3 regions of the Pseudarthrobacter sp. C1 genome follow, and region 1 is predicted to be linked to each of the others. Evidence: riboswitches for the same ligand, from Rfam matches in the RefSeq annotation. Region 1 holds a riboswitch; each other region holds the start of a gene.
The links. Region 1 has a riboswitch for S-adenosylmethionine ahead of metX (homoserine O-acetyltransferase MetX). Riboswitches for the same ligand answer to the same signal wherever they lie in the genome.
Positions count from the first base shown of each region.

Region 2: it holds a riboswitch for S-adenosylmethionine, as region 1 does, so the genes downstream of both, U7114_RS03585 (aminotransferase class V-fold PLP-dependent enzyme) here and metX (homoserine O-acetyltransferase MetX) in region 1, are expected to answer to the same signal.
Region 3: it holds a riboswitch for S-adenosylmethionine, as region 1 does, so the genes downstream of both, U7114_RS12670 (DUF1737 domain-containing protein) here and metX (homoserine O-acetyltransferase MetX) in region 1, are expected to answer to the same signal.

Region 1 is NZ_JAYESK010000007.1:165,026-171,426, forward strand. It holds gene mmsB (3-hydroxyisobutyrate dehydrogenase) at 1-50, opposite strand, end outside; gene U7114_RS13660 (LysR family transcriptional regulator) at 165-1,088, shown strand; gene U7114_RS13665 (zinc-dependent alcohol dehydrogenase family protein) at 1,127-2,245, opposite strand; gene U7114_RS13670 (MFS transporter) at 2,344-3,726, opposite strand; gene metX (homoserine O-acetyltransferase MetX) at 3,907-5,022, opposite strand; SAM riboswitch class IV at 5,035-5,150, opposite strand; gene U7114_RS13680 (bifunctional o-acetylhomoserine/o-acetylserine sulfhydrylase) at 5,249-6,401, opposite strand, start outside.
Region 2 is NZ_JAYESK010000002.1:192,463-198,863, reverse strand. It holds gene U7114_RS03590 (class I SAM-dependent methyltransferase) at 1-713, opposite strand, end outside; gene U7114_RS03585 (aminotransferase class V-fold PLP-dependent enzyme) at 808-2,250, opposite strand; SAM riboswitch class IV at 2,286-2,399, opposite strand; gene hisN (histidinol-phosphatase) at 2,559-3,371, opposite strand; gene U7114_RS03575 (ribosome small subunit-dependent GTPase A) at 3,420-4,535, opposite strand; gene aroA (3-phosphoshikimate 1-carboxyvinyltransferase) at 4,519-5,907, opposite strand; gene U7114_RS03565 (DoxX family protein) at 5,914-6,401, opposite strand, start outside.
Region 3 is NZ_JAYESK010000006.1:233,931-240,331, forward strand. It holds gene U7114_RS12650 (aminodeoxychorismate lyase) at 1-713, shown strand, start outside; gene U7114_RS12655 (pyridoxamine 5'-phosphate oxidase family protein) at 780-1,244, shown strand; gene U7114_RS12660 (TetR/AcrR family transcriptional regulator C-terminal domain-containing protein) at 1,272-1,982, opposite strand; gene U7114_RS12665 (hypothetical protein) at 2,248-2,502, shown strand; SAM riboswitch class IV at 2,783-2,897, shown strand; gene U7114_RS12670 (DUF1737 domain-containing protein) at 2,910-3,188, shown strand; gene U7114_RS12675 (rhodanese-like domain-containing protein) at 3,185-3,595, shown strand; gene U7114_RS12680 (O-succinylhomoserine sulfhydrylase) at 3,596-4,804, shown strand; gene U7114_RS12685 (DUF1905 domain-containing protein) at 4,836-5,138, opposite strand; partial or broken gene U7114_RS12690 (DUF222 domain-containing protein) at 5,324-6,401, shown strand, end outside.

The sequences.
Region 1 (6,401 bases):
GACATGGAACCGCCCATGTTTCCCAACCCGATCCAACCGACAACTGCCATGGCATAAGCTCCTTTGCTGTGCATCCGGCCGAAGGCGGCCGGGAGGTCCGTGTCCACCATCACACCCTGCTACAGTGCAATCAAGGGGAAAAATCACAGATGGTATGTGCACTGATGCACACGAACGAAAGGCACGCGGTGGCGCGGCTTCCAAGTCCGGACGACCTGCTGATTCTCTTGACCGTAGCCCGGCTGGGGCGTTTCAACGCCGTCGCTGAAACGCTGGGCACCACGCACACCACCATCTCGCGCCGGATCCTCGCCCTGGACAAGCAGTTGGGCGGCCGGACCCTGGAGCGCAGCCCGCACGGCTGGGAGCTGACGGAACTCGGGGCTTCGGCCGTCGCCGCGGCGGAAGCCATTGAGGAAACACTGGGGTCGCTGGCCGCCGTCACGGGCCAGGACCGGGATGCCCTGTCCGGCATGGTGCGCATCAGCACCTCCGACGGTTTCGGCGCCGAATTCGTCACGCCAGCGCTGGTCCGGCTCCAGCAGCGGCACCCGATGCTGGATGTGGAGATGCTGAGCGCCACGCGCAAGGTCAGCCAGAACCGCTCCGGTGTGGACCTGGAGGTGGTGGTGGGCCGCACCGACGTAAGCAACGCCCAGGCCATCTTCCTGACCAACTACTTCCTCAGGCTCTACGCCAGCCCCGCCTACGCGGCCGCGCGCGGCCTGCCGGAGACGCCCGACGGCGTGGGGCAGCACGGCTTCGTCTCCTACGTCGAGTCGGCCCTCCAGGTTGCCGAACTGGGCCACCGGTCCTCGCAGCTGCCGATGCCGAAGTCCAGCTTCCAGGCAACGAGTATCTTTGCCCAGGTTGAGGCGGTGCGCCGCGGCGCAGGCATCGGGCTGCTTCCGAACTTCATGGTGGCGCACAACCCGGAGTTCGTTCCGGTGCTCCCCGAAGCGTTCCAGCGCCAGGTCCCCATCTGGGCGGTGGCCCGGCCGGAATCGCTGCGGTCCGCCCGGGTGCAGGCCGTGATCGGTGCACTTCAGCATGAGGTGGCGGAACGCCAGGACCTGCTGGCAGCCTAGGCTGTTGGCAGCCTGGCCTGAAGGCAGCCAGGCCGGCTTCACGCCTGGAAAAGCCGCCTGACCACCTGCCCGGCGGCGAGCGCATCGAGGCCTTCGTTGATCTCCGCCAGTGGCCTTGTGTCGGTGTGCAGCAGCTCAACGGGGAGCCTGCCCTCGCGCCAATACTCGAGGTACAGGGGAATGTCCCGGCCGGGCACGGCGTCGCCCATGTAGGAACCGAGCAGCCGCTTGCCCGCCCCCGCGAACTGGAGCGCGGGTACCGTCAATTCTGCGGTGGGGTGCGGCAGCCCTACGGAGACCACGGCGCCGCCGCGCGTCACGTGCTCCAGGCACGATGCGATGACCCGCGCTGATCCCACGGCTTCGACGGCGGTGTCCACGCCGTCACCGGTGGCTTCGGCAATCAGCCGGGGGGCGTCGTCGGGGGTCCCCACGGCGGTTGCGCCGCATTTCAGGGCGAGCCCGTGCTTGCCCACGTTGGGATCGATGGCGATCACGGCGGACGCTCCGGCGAGCGACGCGGCCATGACGGCCGAAAGTCCCACGGCTCCGAGGCCAAAAACAGCCACGGCCTGGCCCGGCTGGACGGCCGCGGTGTTCAGGACAGCTCCCATCCCGGTGAGCACGGCGCAACCGAACATCGCCGCCACGGTGTCCGGGACGTCGTCGGCGATGACCACCACTGACTCCCGCGCCACCACGGCGTAATCGGCGAAAGCCGAAACCCCCAGGTGGTGGTTGATCCGCTCCCCCGCGGGCGTGCGCAGCAGCGCCTCGCCGTGCAAAAGGTCACCGGAGCCGTTGACCTCGGCGGCCCGGTGGCAGAGCGCGGGCCGCCCCGCCCGGCAGGCACGGCAGGCACCGCAGCTGGGGACGAAGACGAGGACCACATGGTCGCCGGGGGAAACGTCCGTGACGCCCTCACCAACCGTGGCAACCCGTCCCACCGCCTCATGCCCCAACGCCATGGGAAGCGGCCTGACGCGGGATCCGTCCACCACGGACAGGTCCGAGTGGCACAGGCTTGAGTAGGTGATGGTGACGCCCAATTCACCGGCCCGGGGTTCGGGCCGGTCGAGGTCCTGCACCACCAGGGGCTGCGCTTCGGCATAGCTGGTGCCAGGAGGAACTGTGGAATAGAGGACTGCTGCTCGCATGGTGTTCCTGACTTTATGTTGGTGGACAGGCAGCTGCCCGGGCCTGCGTGGCCGCAGGTCCGGGCAGTCGGGTTGCTCTGTTTGTCGTTTGGCCGTGCCTACTTCTTGGCGGCGGCCAGAAGATCGGCGGTGCCCTGGGCGTCGGCGGCGTCGACATCATGAAGCGAGATGCCGCGGGTTTCCTTGAGGAAGTACACCGAAATAGCGGTCACCACACAGGCGCCCAGGAGGTAGAAAGCCACCGGAACGGACGAACCGAAGCTGCCCAGCAGCGAGCTGGCGATGATCGGCGCGAGCGAGCCGGCCACGATGGAGGTCACCTGGTAGCCCAGGGAAACGCCCGAATACCGCATCCGGGTGGGGAACATCTCCGCCATGATGGACGGCTGCCCGGCGTACATGAGGGCGTGGAACAGCAGGCCGATGGTGATGGCCGCCAGGATAACCATGTCATTGCCGGTGTCCATCATGGGGAACGCGAAGAAGCCCCAGGTTCCGGCGAGGATTGCACCGGCCATGTACACCGGGCGGCGTCCCAGGGCATCGGACATCTTGCCCACCAGCGGGACTGAGCAGAAGTGGATGAAGTGCGCCACCAGGAGGAGGAGCAGGATACGGGAGGTGTCCGTCTGCACAACCACCTTCAGGTAGGTGATGGAGAACGTGACCACAAGGTAGTAGAGGATGTTCTCCGCGAAGCGCAGGCCCATGGCGGTGAAGACGCCGCGCGGGTACCGACGGAAGACTTCGGCAACACCGTAGCCCTTGTTCTCGACCGTGACTTCCTTGCGGGCCTCGAGGAAGATCGGAGCGTCCTGGACCTTGGTGCGGATGTAGTAGCCGATGATCACGATCACTGCGGAGAGCCAGAAGGCTACGCGCCAGCCCCAGCCGAGGAAGGCTTCCTGGGAGAGGGTGGAGGACAGGGTGAACAGCACGGCGGTGGCGAGCAGGTTGCCCATGGGGACAGCGGACTGCGGCCAGCTTGACCAGAAACCGCGGGACTTGTTCGGGCTGTGCTCGGCGACGAGGAGCACGGCGCCGCCCCATTCGCCGCCCACCGCGAAGCCCTGGACGAAGCGCAGGAACACCAGCAGCGCCGGTGCCCAGTAGCCGATCTGCGCAAAGGTCGGCAGGCAGCCCATGAGGAAGGTGGCAACACCCACCAGGATGATGCTCAGCTGCAGCAACTGCTTGCGGCCGAATTTGTCGCCGAAGTGGCCGAAGACGATGCCGCCGATGGGTCGGGCAACGAAGCCGACGGCGTAGGTGACGAAGGCTGCGATGATGCCGTCCAGCTCGGTTCCGGAGTTCGGGAAGAACATCTTGCCGAACACCAGCGTGGCGGCGGAGGCGTAGAGAAAGAACTCGTACCACTCAACCACGGTGCCGGCCATGGAGGCCGTGACGACTTTCTTCAGGCCTGTGGCCTTGACGTCGGTTTCCTCGGGCCGCCGCGCGGCGGACTTTTCCGTACTCATTGATGAACTCCTTCGGCGTCTTCTTCGACACCACTGGGACAGTCTGTGGCGGAGACGTGTGATTTTGGCCACGAACCGCCGGGTCCCAACGAGTATGGTCCGCCTGAACGCCAAGCTCAACGGCGAATCATGCAGAGGCTATCTGCATAAATGCACAAAAGTGTGCCTGCGAGGGCGGCCTTAGGCCGAGAGGTGCACCCGAAGCTGATGGCCCAGCTGGCCTATTTCCGTCAGGAAGCCGTCATGGCCGATCGGCGCCTCAATGACATGCACGTCCACTTCTCCCGGCAGGGCCGCGGCAAGTTCGCGGGACTGGGACGGGAAATACAGCCGGTCCGAATCCACGGCGGCCACGAAGAACCTGGCGGTGGATCTCGCCAGGGTCTCGGTCAGGGTCCCCCGGTCCCGGCAGATGTCATGGCTCATCAGCGCCTCGGTGAGGGCGATATAGCTGTTTGCGTCGAAGCGCTTCACGAGCTTGCTGCCCTGGTGATCCAGGTAGCTTTCCACCTGGTAACGGCCGCGGGCGGCCAGCGCCTCACCCTTCAGGGGCGACTCCGGCGCCTGGGGTTCCCGGCCGAAGCGGCCCTCCAGTTCAGCGGCGGACCGGTAGGTGATGTGGGCGATGCGCCGGGCAAGTGCCAGCCCGGCTTCGGGGCAGGGCCCGCCGTAGTAGTCGCCGCCGTTGAAGTGGGGGTCCTGCCGGATGGCCAGGGTCTGGGCCTGCGCGAAGGCGATCTGTTCTGCCGTGCTCGCGGCGCCCACCGAGATGACGGCGCAGCGCTGCACCCTCTCGGGGTAGGTCACGGCCCACTCAAGGGCGCGGGCGCCGCCCATGGATCCGCCCAGGACCGCGAACCAGCTGTTGATGCCCAGCTGGTCAGCCAGCCGGGCCTCCGCCACCGTACTGTCCCGCAGGGTAACCAGGGGGAAGCGGGAGCCCCAGGGGGTTCCATCCGGGGCGGCCGACGACGGCCCCGTGGAGCCGTAGCAGCCGCCCACGATATTGACGGACACCACGAAGAACTTGTCCGTGTCCACGGGAGCGCCGGGACCGGCCAGCTGTTCCCACCAGCCTTCTTCGTCCGTGTCGCCGCGGGTCACGTGGGTGCTGCCGGTCAGGGCGTGCTCGATCAGGATGGCATTGCTGGCATCGGCGTTGAGCGTGCCCCAGGTTTCGTAGGCCAGCGTGACGTCCGGGAGGTATCCCCCGGCTTCAAGTTCCAGCCCCCCAATGGAGGCATAGCGGACAATTCCGTGCTCGGGGACGGTGGTTCGGGTGACGGTAACCGTCATGGCAAGACCTCTTCTACGCGCTTGCCCGCCGTCGAATGACCGGCAGGCCAGGTCTTCACCCGGGGCACCCCACCGCGGAAGGAGGGTTGCCGGCCAGCAAGCCGGGGCTGTCACTGGCACTCATGACCTGGTACGAGTGTACGAAACAGGCCCCGCCTGCTGCCAAGAGTGTGACTGGTTGTGACTTCCCCGGCGTGCCGCCGTCTCGGGTTCTTTGTGCGTCCGGCTAGGCCCCGGTCGCGTCCTTTGCTGCCCGAAAGCCCGCTTCGAGGTCCGCCAGGATGTCATCGATGTGTTCGATTCCCACCGACAACCGGACCAGGCCGGGGGTCACGCCGGCGACGGCCTGCTGCTCCGGGGAAAGCTGGCTGTGGGTGGTCGACGCCGGGTGGATGACAAGGGAGCGGACGTCGCCGATGTTTGCCACGTGGGAGTGCAGCTCCAGCGCGTCAACGAAGCGCTTGCCGGCCTCGGCCCCGCCAGCCAGGTTGAAGGAGACAATCGCGCCCGTGCCCTTGGGCCCGTACTTGCGGCCCCGCTCGTACCACGGACTGGAGGGCAGCCCCGCGTAGGCGACGGATTCGACGTCGTCCCTTCCTTCCAGCCAGCGCGCCACTTCCGTGGCGTTGGCAACATGCCGTTCCACCCGCAGGCTCAGCGTTTCCAGGCCCTGGGCGATCAGGAACGCGTTGAACGGGGAGACTGCGGAGCCCAGGTCCCGGAGCAGCTGGACGCGGGCCTTGAGGATATAGGACAGGTTGGCGCCCAGGGCACCGTCCTTGCCGAGGTCCCGGGCGTACACCAGCCCGTTGTACGTGGGGTCCGGGGTGTTGAAGCCCGGGAACCTCGCAGGGTCCTTGCCGAAGTCGAACTTGCCGGAGTCCACGATCACCCCGGCAATCGCGGATCCGTGGCCGCCCAGGTACTTGGTTGCGGAATGGACAACGATGTCCGCTCCCCATTCCAGCGGCCGGATCAGGTACGGGGTGGACAGGGTGTTGTCCACGATCAGGGGCACGCCGGCATCATGGGCGATGCCTGACACGCCCTCGATGTCCAGGACGTCCTGGCGGGGGTTGGACACCACTTCGGCGAAGAAGAGCTTGGTGTTTGGCTGGACCGCGTCGCGCCACTGGTCCAGGTTGTCCGGGTCCGCCACGAAGGTCACGGAAATGCCGAACTTCTTCAGGGTGTGTGCGAACAGGTTGTAAGTCCCGCCGTACAGGCTGGGGCTGGCAACGATATGGTCCCCCGCCTCGGCGATATTGAGGACAGCGAAAGTCCCTGCTGCCTGTCCTGAACTCAGCAGGAGTGCTCCCAATCCGCCCTCAAGGCTGGCGATCCGCTGTTCCACGGCATCCTGGGTGGGATTGCCGATG
Region 2 (6,401 bases), on a different contig from region 1:
AGGTCTTCGTCCGGCGCATGTCCCAGGTGCTCATGCAGGTACCAGTCGAGGTTCGCCAGTACCTTCGCCCGGGTGGCCTCACCCGCACGGAGGTAGTAGCTGCGCGACTTTGTCAGCTCCATCAGGTCGGTGGTGGTGACGGAGTCCTGCCAGTGCGTCAGGTGGTCCTCCAAGCCCTCGAACTCAGGCCCCACCAGCGGCCGGAAACCGGGTTTGTAGACGTCTCCGGCATGCATGATCCTCGAGAGCCGGTGGACCCAGGGGACGGACGTGTCCAGCTGGTTCCACACCAGGCCAAGCGTTCCCCCCGGGCGGAGGACGCGGGCCAGTTCCGTGCTTGCCCGCAGCGCATCGCACCAGTGCCAGGCCTGCGCCACGGTGACGACGTCGAACGCTGAGTCAGGCAGGCCGGTGGCCTCCGCGGTGCCCAGGACAGCCGCGGCGCCGGGATAATGTTCCGCCAGCTGTCCGAGCATGTCGGCTGAGGGGTCCACCGCCGTGACGGACAGCCCCAGCCCCAGCAGCAGTTCAGTGAACTTGCCCGTGCCGGCACCAACGTCGAGCGCGTCCCGGGCGCCCGGAGGTACCAGCCACTGTGCTGTCTCAGCGGGATACCCGGGCCGCACCTGCTGGTAGTGTTTGCCGCCATCCTGGAAGCTCTGGCCCAGCTCCCGCCGCCGGCCGTGATCCAGCCTGGGGCCACCCCGTGCCACGCGTGGCCTCCTTCGTCGGGTCTCGTTGCTACCTTCCGAATTTACCGCACCCGCGCCGGTGTGGCGGAGCGGCAGCATGCAGGCGGGCCGCAGGTCAGTCGTCGATGCAGGGGGCGGCGCCGGCCGTTCCCGGAGTGTTGGGAGCCCAGTGCGGGTAGGTGCGGTTGTCGTTGGCGGGAACCCAGCGGCCCGCGTCCACCACGTAGTCCCAGCCGAGCCCCTTGCTCCGCAGGTCACGGATTCCTGCCAGGAGCCGCTCGGCATCGTCAAGCCGGGATCCCACGCCGAAACTGGCACGGAGGGAACCCGACGGCAGCCCCAGCCGCTTGAGCAGCGGGTGGGCGCAGAAGCGGCCGTCACGCAGGCCCACGCCATGCTCTGCCGACAGGTACGCCGCCACCAGTCCGGCGTCGTAGCCTTCGACCGAGAAGTTGACCACGCCGATGGTGTCCGTATCCGGGTTGGTGTCCTGAAAGATCTGGTGGACGGTCACGCCGTCGATTCCCTGCAGGCCCTCCACCAGGTAGGAGCGGATGGCTGATTCGTGCGCGTGCCAGCGGTCCTGGTCCAGCCCCGCGATGACCTGCGTTGCGCGGGCCAGGGTGGCCGCTCCCAGCACGTTCGGTGATCCGCCCTCATGGCGGGCCGGGCCCGTTGCCCAGCTGACGCCGTCGAGCCTTGCCTCCTTGACGGCGCCGCCGCCGGCAAGGTGCGGTGTTCCGGCGTCGAGCCAGTCCGGCCGGCCCACCAGCACACCGGCGCCAAAAGGCGCGTAAAGCTTGTGCCCCGAGAAGGCGATGTAGTCGACGTCGTCAGCGGTGATGTCGATGCGGCGGTGCGGCGCCAGCTGGGCCGCGTCCACCACGATCCGTGCGCCGTGCTCGTGGGCGAGTGCGGCGAGGGCGCGGACGGGAAGGATCTCGCCCGTGACGTTGGACGCGCCGGTGACGGCGAGCAGGCTTACCCCGCCGTGCTGCAGTTCGGCACGCACGGCCTCAATGGTCCCTGCGATGGTGTCGTCCGCCACGATGCTGCGGTGGGGCACGCCCTGCCATGGCAGCAGGTTGGCGTGGTGCTCAATGTCGAGGTACAGGACGTCGCCGTCGGCCCGGCCGTTCGTGACGGGCAGGCAGCCGGCCAGCAGGTTGAGGGAGTCGGTGGTGTTCCGGGTGAAGATCACGGAATCGTCCGGGCGGCCGCCCACGAACTCCCGGACGATGGCCCTGGCATTCTCGTAGACCGAGGTGCTGATCTGGGAGGCGTAGCCGGCTCCGCGGTGCACGCTCGCGTAGAACGGCAGGATTTCATTGAGGTAGGCGGACACCACGGAGAGCGCCGGCGCGGACGCGCCGTAGTCCAGGTTCGCGTACCGGACGTGCCCGCCATGGATCAGGGGAGCCTGGATTTCGGCGCCCGTGACTGCCGCCAGGGGACGGCCGGCTGCGGCGTGGCGCTGGTCGAAGAGGGCGTCCTGTCCGGGCTGTGCTGCGGCGTCAGGCTGGATTGCGGCGTTGGGGGAGACGGTGGCTGTTGTCACAGAGACCTCACTTTGGAACAGGACTCCGCTGGGGGAATCCGCGCTTGCCGCATCCGTTCCGGACCGGCCTGGTCGTCACCCGGGGCACCCCACCGCGAATGGAGGGTTGCCGGCCAGCAAACCGGGGTTTAGCGCTGGCACTCGTGACCTGGTTAAGAGCGTAGGACATAGCCCGCGCAGGCTAAAAGCCGGCCGGAATGTTAAGGCCTTTGTTACGCGCAGTTGAAAAGGTCCGCTTTTGCCGAAGATAACGACGGCGGGCGCCTCCTTTCGGAGGTGCCCGCCGTTGATTGTTCGGAAGAGGAGGGTCAGAGGAGGTCGTCCAGGTCCGGGTTCAACCGGCGCAGCACCTCCGAGTGAAGGATGGAATTCGTGGCCAGTGCGTTGCCGCCGAACGGGCCGTCCTCACCTTCCAGCGATGTGAACCGGCCGCCCGCTTCAACCACGATGGGCACCAGGGCGGCCATGTCGTAGAGGTTGAGCTCGGGCTCGCAGGCGATATCCACCGAGCCTTCCGCCACCATGCAGTACGACCAGAAGTCCCCGAATGCCCTGGTACGCCACACGTCCTCCGTGAGGCCCAGGAATTCGTTGAGGTTACCGCGCTCCTTCCAGCCGCCAAGGCTCGAATAAGACAGGGAAGCGTCGGACAGTTTGGACACGTTGGACACGCGGAGGCGGGTTGCGGCTGCCAGGGAACGTCCCATATAGGCGCCCATGCCCTTGGCCGCCCACCAGCGCTTGCCCAGTGCAGGGGCGCTCACCACGCCCACCACCGGCTCGCCTTCGTCCACGAGGGCGATCAGCGTGGCCCACACCGGAACGCCGCGGACGAAATTCTTGGTGCCGTCGATGGGATCGATGATCCACCGCCGCGCACCATGGCCGGTGCTGCCAAACTCCTCGCCGAGTACGGCATCGCGCGGACGGGAACGGGAGAGCTGGCCGCGGATGGCCTCCTCGGCCGCCTTGTCGGCATCGGTGACGGGCGTCAGGTCCGGCTTGGTCTCGATGTGGAGGTCCAGCGCCTTGAAGCGGCTCATTGTCTGGTCGTCCACTGAGTCGGCCAGGACGTGGGCCAGGCGCAGGTCATCGTTGTAGCTCGAAGCGGGTTGGATCATGGTTCCAAACTACCGTCTGCGCGCCGTTCTGCCGGGAACCGGGCCCCGTCAGTTGACGCTGCCCAGCTCCTTGGCCTCCTGGGCTTCCATTCGGGGGTCCGTCCCCAGGAGCCGCCGCAGGGAGGCCAGCCTTGCTGAACCGGTGGGTCCGGCATGGCCTCCCGCTACCCACGCGTCCAGCCCACAGTCCACGGCGGTGGCTGTGTGCTTGCAGCCGCGCTCGCAGTCATCCGTGCCGGGGGAGAGGTCCGGGAAGGAGCGCAGGATCCGGTCCGGGTCCACGTGGGCCAGGCCGAAGGAGCGGATGCCGGGGGTGTCGATGATCCAGCTGCCGGACGGCGCGTCAGCGAGGCGCAGGGCGAGGGCGGACGACGACGTGTGCCTGCCCCGGCCGGTCACCGCGTTCACCCCTCCGGTGGCCCGTTCGGCCCCGGTCAGCGCATTCACCATGGTTGACTTGCCCACGCCGGAATGCCCCAGCATCACGGTCACTTTCCCGCCGAGGTGGGTCCGGAGCTCCGCGACGGCGGCCCTGTCCAGGCGGGCGGAGAGCCCGTCGTCGGAGCGGGCATCCACGCCCGAGGCCTGCGCATCCGCCGTCCGGCTGATGATCACGGGGAAGTCCAGGTGGGTGTAGTTGGCCAGCAGCTCCGCAGGATCCTTGATGTCCGCCTTGGTGACCAGCAGGATCGGCTCGATACCGGCGTCGTAGGCGGCCACCAGGGCGCGGTCGATGAAGCCAGTCCGTGGCTCGGGGTTGGCAGCGGCCACCACAATGACCAGTTGGTCCGCGTTGGCCACCACGGCGCGTTCCACGGGATCAGTGTCATCGGCGCTGCGCCGCAGGAGCGTCTTGCGGTCCTGGATTTTCACCAGCCGCGCCAAAGTGTCCGGCTCGCCGGAGACGTCACCCACGAGTGAAACGAAATCCCCCGCCACCACCGGGTTCCTTCGCAGTTCCCTTGCCCTGGCGGCAATAACCACACGCTCGTTGCCCGAGTCCTCACCCACCACAGCCCTGTAACGGCCCCGGTCAACCGTGATGATCCGGCCGGTGACGGCGTCGTCGTGGCTGGGCCTGTCCTTTGTGCGAGGCCTGGAGCCCTTTTTGCTGGGCCGAATCCGGACGTCGGATTCGTCCCAGGAGTCAGTGCTCCGCGCCACCGCTGGAACCTTCCGCCCCCGCCTCGGGGGTGCCGTCCTGCGCAAGCATGTCCGCCCACAACCGGGGGAAGTCCGGCATGGTCTTGGCGGTGGTGGCGATGTCCTCCACCTCGACGCCCTCCACGGCCAGGCCGAGGATGGCTCCGGCGGTAGCCATGCGGTGGTCCGCGTAACTGTGGACGACACCGGCGTGCAGCCTGGCAGGACGGATCACCAGGCCGTCGCTGGTCTCCTCAGCGTCACCGCCGAGCCGGTTGATTTCGGCCACCAGCGCGGCAAGCCGGTCCGTTTCGTGTCCCCGCAGGTGGGCAATACCGCTCAGCCGCGACGGTCCGTCCGCCAGTGCACACAGGGCGGCTACGGTGGGGGCCAGCTCGCTGGTGTCGGCGAAGTCCGCGCCCTTGATGGCCGGTCCGCCCGTGACTGTCAGGACGCCGTCGTGCAGGGTGACGTCCGCGCCCATCCGGGCGAGGATGCTGCGCCAGAGGTCACCCACCTGCTGCGTTTCCTCGGGCCAGCCGGGGATCCGCACGGTGCCCCGCGAGGCCAAAGCCGCGGCGAGGAACGGCCCGGCGTTGGACAGGTCCTGCTCGATCCGCTGGTCAAACGCCCGGATGGGTCCCGGGCTGACAACCCAGTGGTTGGGAACGGAGTCGTCCACGGCAACACCGGCTCCACGCAGGACGGCCACGGTCATGTTGATGTGGTCGAGGCTGGGCACGGGCTTGCCCACGTGTTCCAGGTGCAGCCCCTCGGTGAACCGTGCCCCCACCAGGAGCAGCGCCGAAACGAACTGGGAGGAGGCGCTGGCGTCGATTACCAGGTGGCCGCCGCGGACCTCACCCGTGCCATCCACCACAAACGGCAATGACGACGGCGTGCCGCCCTCCGTGGAGGAAACGGCCACTCCGAGCGACTTGAGTGCCTCGATGATGGTTCCCATCGGCCGCTTGCGGGCGTGGGGGTCGCCGTCGAACTCGCCGGCGCCCCTGCGCAGTGCCGCGAGGGGCGGGACGAACCGCATGACCGTGCCGGCGAGGCCGCAGTCGATCCTGGCCAGGGACGGGGCGGCGTCCGGGTCCAGCGGAACAACTTCCAGGTCGGGTCCGAAGGCTCCGTCCCCGGGCACCTCCGTAATGGTGGCCCCCAGCTGGCGAAGTGCTTCGATCATCAGCGCGGAGTCCCTGGAGTGCAGCGGTGCGCGCAGGCGGGACGGTCCGTCAGCCAGGGCTGCAAGGACCAGGTACCTGTTAGTCAGCGACTTGGAACCGGGTACCGTGACGGTGGCATTGACGGGCCGGGACGCGAAGGGTGCGGCCCAGTGGGGGACAGGCGTGCCGGAATCATCCCGGACGGCGGCTGCTGCGGTCATACGTTGTTATGCCCCCGTGGCCTGTTCCACCGCGCGGCGCACGGCTTTGTCCGCTTTGTGGAGTTTCTTGTTGGTGGTCTTCCTGGCATCCGCCGCGAGGTGGGACGCGCCCTTGCGTGCATCCGCGGCCAGGTGCTCTGCCCGCCAGGCCAGGCCCGGCTTGCCGGCAGTATCCACTGACGCCAGCAGTGCGCCCCCGCTCAACGACAGGTTCTTGAGGAGCTGGTTACGCCGGGTGTCGCGGCCTTCCTTGCTGCTGATGTCTGCGCTGCGCCATTCGACGAACGTGTTGAGCAGGGAAACCACGGTGAGCACAGTGGCCGAAAGCCTGGAGAACTTGCCCAGCCCGAACAGCACGCCGGCACCAACCTGGGTTCCGCCGATGACGCGGGCCAGGGTCTTCTCGTCCGTTTTGAAGGGCAGCGAGGCGGCCGCCTTGCGGAGCAGCGGCGAGAGCTGCTGCGCGGTGTCGTCAGCGTTCTTGAGCTTATCCA
Region 3 (6,401 bases), on a different contig from region 1:
TTATCCCGCCGGAGGACGAGTGGCGCAGGGCCATCGGGACTGCACTGAGCGAGTACCGGTCCGAGTATCCGCCTGCCTCCGCCGCCGAGGACGAACTCGTGGTCAAACTGGTGGTGACCCGCGGTGTGGAGGGCGCCGCCGCGCCCACCGCCTGGGTCCAGGTGTCCCCCACGGGGGCGTTGGCGCGCCGCCAGCGGGAGACGGGAATCGACGTCATCCTCCTTGACCGGGGCTACGACAGCGACGCCGCCGAGCGCGCCCCTTGGCTGCTGCTCGGTGCGAAGACGCTGTCCTACGCCGTCAACATGGCCGCTTTGCGCCATGCCCATAAACAGGGCGCGGACGACGTCATCTTCATCTCCTCCGACGGCCGGGTACTGGAGGGGCCCACCTCCACCGTGCTGCTGGCCCACGCAGGAACGTCCGACGACGGCACTTCCGTCAAGCGCCTCATCACGCCCCAGCTGGACAGCGGCATCCTGCCGGGCACGTCGCAGGGCGCGCTGTTCACCGCGGCGAAGGCTGCGGGCTGGGAACTGGGCTACGGCCCGCTTGAGCCGCAGGACCTGCTGGATGCCGACGCGGTGTGGCTGATCTCCAGCGTCCGTTTGCTGGCGCCGGTCAACCGGATCGACGGCAAGGAAATCGGCACGCCCTCCGTCCAGAAGGAGCTGACCGCCGAACTGAACGAGTTGTTCGCGGGCATCCAGTAAACGGTCCTGTGATTCCGGCCTTTGCACTCTAGGTTCGGCGGGGGCAGTGGCCGTAAGGTTTGGTTCATGGACTCGCAGACGCAGCCGAATGACAACCTGACCTTTGACGAATGCTGGGAACTCCTGGCCAATGACACTGTCGGCCGCCTTGCACTGGTGGTTGACGGCCACCCCGAGATCTTTCCAATCAACTACGTGGTGCACCGCCGCAGCATCGCGTTCCGTACCGCCGGCGTCACCAAGCTGTGGAGTGCCCTGACAGAGAGGCCTGCCGCCCTGGAGATCGACGGCTACGATCCCCATACCGAAGAGGCCTGGAGCGTGGTGCTGCGCGGCGATACGGCGATCATCGAGGACCAGGCGGACAAGGACGCCGTGGACAGCCTGGGGCTGGAGCCATGGCAGCCGGGAGAAAAGGCAAACTACATCCGGCTGACAGCCCGTGCTTTGACCGGCCGCCGTTTCAAGGTGAACCGGCCGGACGTCTGGGCCACGCGGCAGCAGGACAAGCGGCGGGCCTCTTTCGAATAACCCCGCCGGAATGCCTGTCCGGCCAGGCTAGCCGGTTGGCTCTGCGTCCTGAAGGGACAGTTGGGCTTCAAGGCCGGAGAGCAGGATGCTTAGCCCCTGGTCAAGTTCCGCGGATCCTTCGTAGTCCGCCAGGGCGGGGGCCAGTGCACGCAGCCGCGGGAACTCCTTGGCAGGCAACCGGTGCAGTCCCAGCCGCAGCAGCACTTCGTTTTCCTCCGGGTCCACAACGAATTCCTGCAGCTCGTTCAGGATGTGGCCGTAGAGGAAGCCGTAGTAGGCGCGGTAGACGTGGAGGGCGTCCGACGGGCTGAACCCTGCCCCAATCAGCAGGGACAGGATCTGCTCGAGGGGACGCAGCGTGCCCAGCGGCCGCAGCCCCAGCGGGGTGGAGAGCGGCCTGGTCACAAGCAGCGGCACCACATTGGGGTGCTGGAGCGCAAGGCTCCGAAGGTCGTGTGCGATGCGGCGCAGCTGGGCTTTCCAATCGGGATCGTCGGGGTGGATGGTGAGTTCGTTAAGCACCAGTTCGGTGACGCCGTCCAGCAGCGCGGCGCGGTTCTCCGCATAGCGGTAGAGGCTCATCGGGTCCCGGCCCAGTTCCTGGCCAAGGCGGCGCATGGTCAGCGCCTCCAAGCCTTCCGCGTCAACAACTTCGAGCGCCTTGGTCAGCACCAGCTCCCTGCTCAGCTTTTGCTTTTGGGCCGGCCCGGTGGGGGACTGGACTTTCGGGGAAGCCATGATTTCCGTCCTTGAAGGCGGCAAGCCCTTTACCCGAATAGGTAATCCATTCGCTTGCCGAATCCGTTGTCTACGAGTAAAGTCTACATTGTAGATGCGGCAGTGACACCGCCCTGTAGCCCCTGGTTTCAACTAGTAGCCCCCGGTTTCAACTAGTTCTTGATTTCCGCGGGCTTCATCAACACTCCATGCCCCGTGCACGGCATTGAGGTTCGCTGCTGTAGCCGAACGGCGGCACCACCGCACTTAGCGAAGGGAAGCCGTCATGGCGCATTCGCAGTTCGATCTCTTTCTAAAAGAAGCCACCTACATTGACCAGGCCTCGGACGCCACCCTCGACCGTGACCGCCTTTACGGCCTGTACACCAGCTGGTGCTTCATCAACCAGCAGAAGCCCGGCCTGGAGTCCAATTTCTGGATAGCCATGAATTGCCGCATCAGGCACGGCCGCAAGGGGCTGCGCATGAAAGGCCCCGCCGCTGCCGACTACATCCTGGCAAGCTACCCGGGCCTCGTCTAAGCAACGGCACAACGAGTACGGCGTGGACCACGTGCCTGGGGCACAGGGTCCACGCCGTTCCTTCTTAAGCGCGCTTAGGCGCGCTCCCTGCTGCTGCATCAGCCTGATCCTGCCGCTCCCCCGGGCCCACCCCCGGACACCCAAGGAGGAGCCGCCGTCGTACTTTAGGTGAAGGTGCCGGACGGCACTGGGCTCCACTGCGGCGCCCGGCCTACTTCAGTTACGCAACATGACGACGACGGCGGTGCGGCCGCGGGCGGCAAGTGTTACGTTTTTGGGGAGTAATGAGTACCGGCGCCAAGCCCTGACTGGCCGGTCGGCAACCCTCCTTTCGCGGCGGGGTGCCTCAGGTGAACACTCGGCATATCGACCCATTCGAGCTGCAAGCGTGAGAGAAGGAGATCGTCGTGTCTGACGCACCTGCCCCTGAAGAGAAACTGTCGTACCGCCTCATCAGCGGGCCGGATGACCGCGCCTTTTGCGAGCGGATCTCCGCCGCGCTGGCGGAAGGCTATGTCCTCCATGGCAGCCCGGCGGCAACCTTCAACGGCAGCAGTGTGATCGTGGCGCAGGCGGTAGTCCTGCCGGCAGCCATCGCTTCCGCGGACGCTGCCGTGGCAGATGCCGTTGACGACCTCGAGTCCTCCGGCGATGACCTTGACTTCGGCGGCGAGGGCCACGCATGAGCTACGCCGGAGACCTGACCCCGCAGGAGGCCTGGGAAAAACTTGAGCAGGGCGCCATCCTGGTGGATGTGCGCACGGAGGGCGAATGGGCCCACATCGGCATTCCCGACACCAAGGCCACCGAGAACGATCCGCTGTTCATCCAGTGGACCTTCCCGGGCGGAATCCCCAACCCCGACTTCATCACCGACCTTAGCCAACAGGCGCCCGAGGACAAGTCAACCGAACTGGTGTTCCTGTGCCGTTCCGGCCAGCGTTCCATCGCGGCCGCTATCGCCGCCACGCAGGCCGGCTTCACCTCCTACAACGTCCTGGAGGGCTTTGAGGGTGAACCGGACCGTTATGGAGAACGTACCGTCAACGGCTGGAAGAACCGCGGCCTGCCGACCAACCTGGGAAAGAACTAAGTGACCTTCAACGAAGACGCCGCCGGCTGGAGCCCCGACACCCAGGCCGTCCGCGGCGGGCTGGACCGCACCAACTTCCAGGAGACCAGCGAGGCTGTCTTCCTGAACTCCGGTTTCGTGTACGAATCCGCCGCTGCTGCTGAGCGGGCCTTTACGGGCGAGGACGAACGCTTTGTCTACTCGCGCTACGGCAACCCGTCCGTGGCCACGTTCCAGGAACGGCTCCGCCTGCTTGAGGGGACCGAGGCGTGCTTCGCGACGGCGTCCGGCATGTCCGCGGTTTTCACCGCCCTGGGTGCGCTGCTGGCGGCCGGGGACCGGGTGGTTGCCGCCCGCTCACTCTTCGGCTCGTGCTTTGTGATCCTGAACGAAATCCTGCCGCGCTGGGGCGTGGAGACCGTCTTCGTGGACGGCCCTGACCTGGAGCAGTGGCGTGAAGCGCTCTCCGAGCCCACCACCGCCGTCTTCTTCGAATCGCCGTCCAATCCCATGCAGGAGATCGTGGACATTGCTGCGGTCAGCGACCTGGCGCATGCGGCCGGGGCCACCGTCGTCGTCGACAACGTTTTTGCCACCCCCCTGCTGCAGCGGTGCGGGAAGTTCGGCGCCGACGTGATTGTCTACTCGGGCACCAAGCACATCGACGGCCAGGGCCGGGTGCTTGGTGGCGCCATCCTGGGTACCAAGGAGTTCATTGACGGGCCGGTGAAGCAGCTGATGCGCCACACCGGACCAGCACTGTCCGCGTTCAACGCCTGGGTCCTGACCAAGGGCCTCGAGACCATGGCGCTGCGCGTCAACCACTCCTCGGCGTCAGCCCTGCGCCTCGCGGAATGGCTGGAGGAACAGCCTGCCGTCAGCTGGGTGAAGTACCCGCTCCTGAAATCGCACCCGCAGTACGAGCTGGCCGTAAAGCAGATGAGCGCCGGCGGCACTGTCCTCACCTTGGAACTCGCCCCCTCCGGCGGCCGCTCGGGCAAGGACGCGGCGTTTGCGCTGCTGGACGGCCTGCGGATCATCGACATCTCCAACAACCTTGGCGATGCCAAGTCGCTCATCACCCACCCGGCCACCACCACGCACCGCGCGATGGGACCCGAGGGCCGGGCCGCCATTGGGCTGAGCGACGGCGTGGTGCGGCTTTCGGTTGGGCTGGAGGACGTGGACGACCTGATTGGCGACCTGGAGCAGGCACTTAAGCAGATCTAGCGCTCCGGCCGCGGCACCCGGGGCCATGGCCTCAAGGATTCTGCAGGGAAAGGCGGACGGCCACTTCGTCGCCGTCGCTAATCTCGGCCTTGGCCCTGATGTCCTTCTTGACGGGCAAGAGGTATGTGCCGGTCCCGGTATCCGCGAAGAGCGAGGTTTGCCACGCGTGGCCGGCAATCTCCGCCGCCACTTTGACCGAACCGAAAGCTTTGCTGTGGCCGGAACTGCGCGCGCGGATATCGTCCGCGACGTCCGCCGGCAGGGTCAGGAAATGCCAACCGGCTTCCCCGGGATAGCGCCACAGGCCTGCTTTGAAGGAATACGACGCCGCCACGCGCTGAGTATGGCACGGGACGTTGGCAGGACGCCACAGCTTGCCGCACCTGCGGCCGGCGTCTCTTGTCCCGGAAGGCGAGGGCATCGCTTCCTCGAATAGGTGGCACAAAAAACTTCAAAAGTACTTTCCGGAAGGCCATCGTAGGGCCTAATAATGTCGGACCCCCTCGGGATGATGGGGGTATGGAATCGAACGCGGCGGTGGTGCAGGGGGAGGAAGCGGTTGACGCTTCTGTTGCTGCGTTTATGGCTGCGCTGGCTGGCGGAGGCCTTGCCGCTGGCGGGCCTGCCGTTTCCGGTGGCCGTGGCGCTGGTGGGGGCGCTGGCGGGGGCGTTGATGATCCGTTGCAGCGGGTTGCTGATGCGGCGTTGGATGTCCTGGGTGGGGTGGCCCGGTCCGAGGCGAAGTTGGCGGCGGTGAAGGCAGTGGCCGCGGCGGCCCTTGCCGGGGCGACGAAGGCGATGAATCCTCCGCCCGGGTCCCCTTACGAGGCCACGGCGCAGGACCGGAGCCTGGTGGCGGAGGTCGGGTGTGCGCTGGCCATCGGTGACCGGGCCGCCGGTGCTTTGCTGGCTGAGGCCCATGCCTTGACCGCGTCGCTGCCCCGGACCCTGGCCGCCCTGCAGGGCGGGACGATTTCCTGGGCGCATGCCCGGACCATGGTGGACCAGACCGTCGGGCTTGGCCCGGCCGCGGCGGCGGCCCTGGAGGCCCATTTCCTGGACCCGGACGCCCCGGGGGCGGTCCGCGGGTGCCCGGTGGGGGAGATGCCGGCGTACCGGTTCAGGGCCAAGGCGCGGGGGTGGCGGGAGCGGCACCATCCGGAGAGCCTGGCGAAGCGGCACGCCAAGTCCCTGGCGGACCGGCGGGTGGAGTACTGGCCGGATAATGACGCGATGGCCTGGGTGGCCGCCTACCTGCCCGCGGACCAGGCGTCCGCGGTCTGGAACCGGCTGACCGCCATTTCCCGGGGGCTGCAGGGCCCGGACGAGGCCCGCACCCTGACCCAGCTCAGGGCCGACAATTTCGCCGAGGCGCTCCTGGGCGGCGGGAACATCTCCCGGTTTACCGGACACAGCGAGGCAACCAGGGCCGGGCACGGTGAGGCGGGCAGGTCCTGCGGCGGGGAGGTGGCAGGTCCCGGCCCGTCGTCGTCGATTCGGGCTGAGTCAATCCGTGCCGAGGTGCTGGTCACCGTGCCCGTGTTTTCCCTGATGGGCTTGACGGACGAGCCGGCGGTGCTGGACGGGGCCGGCCCCA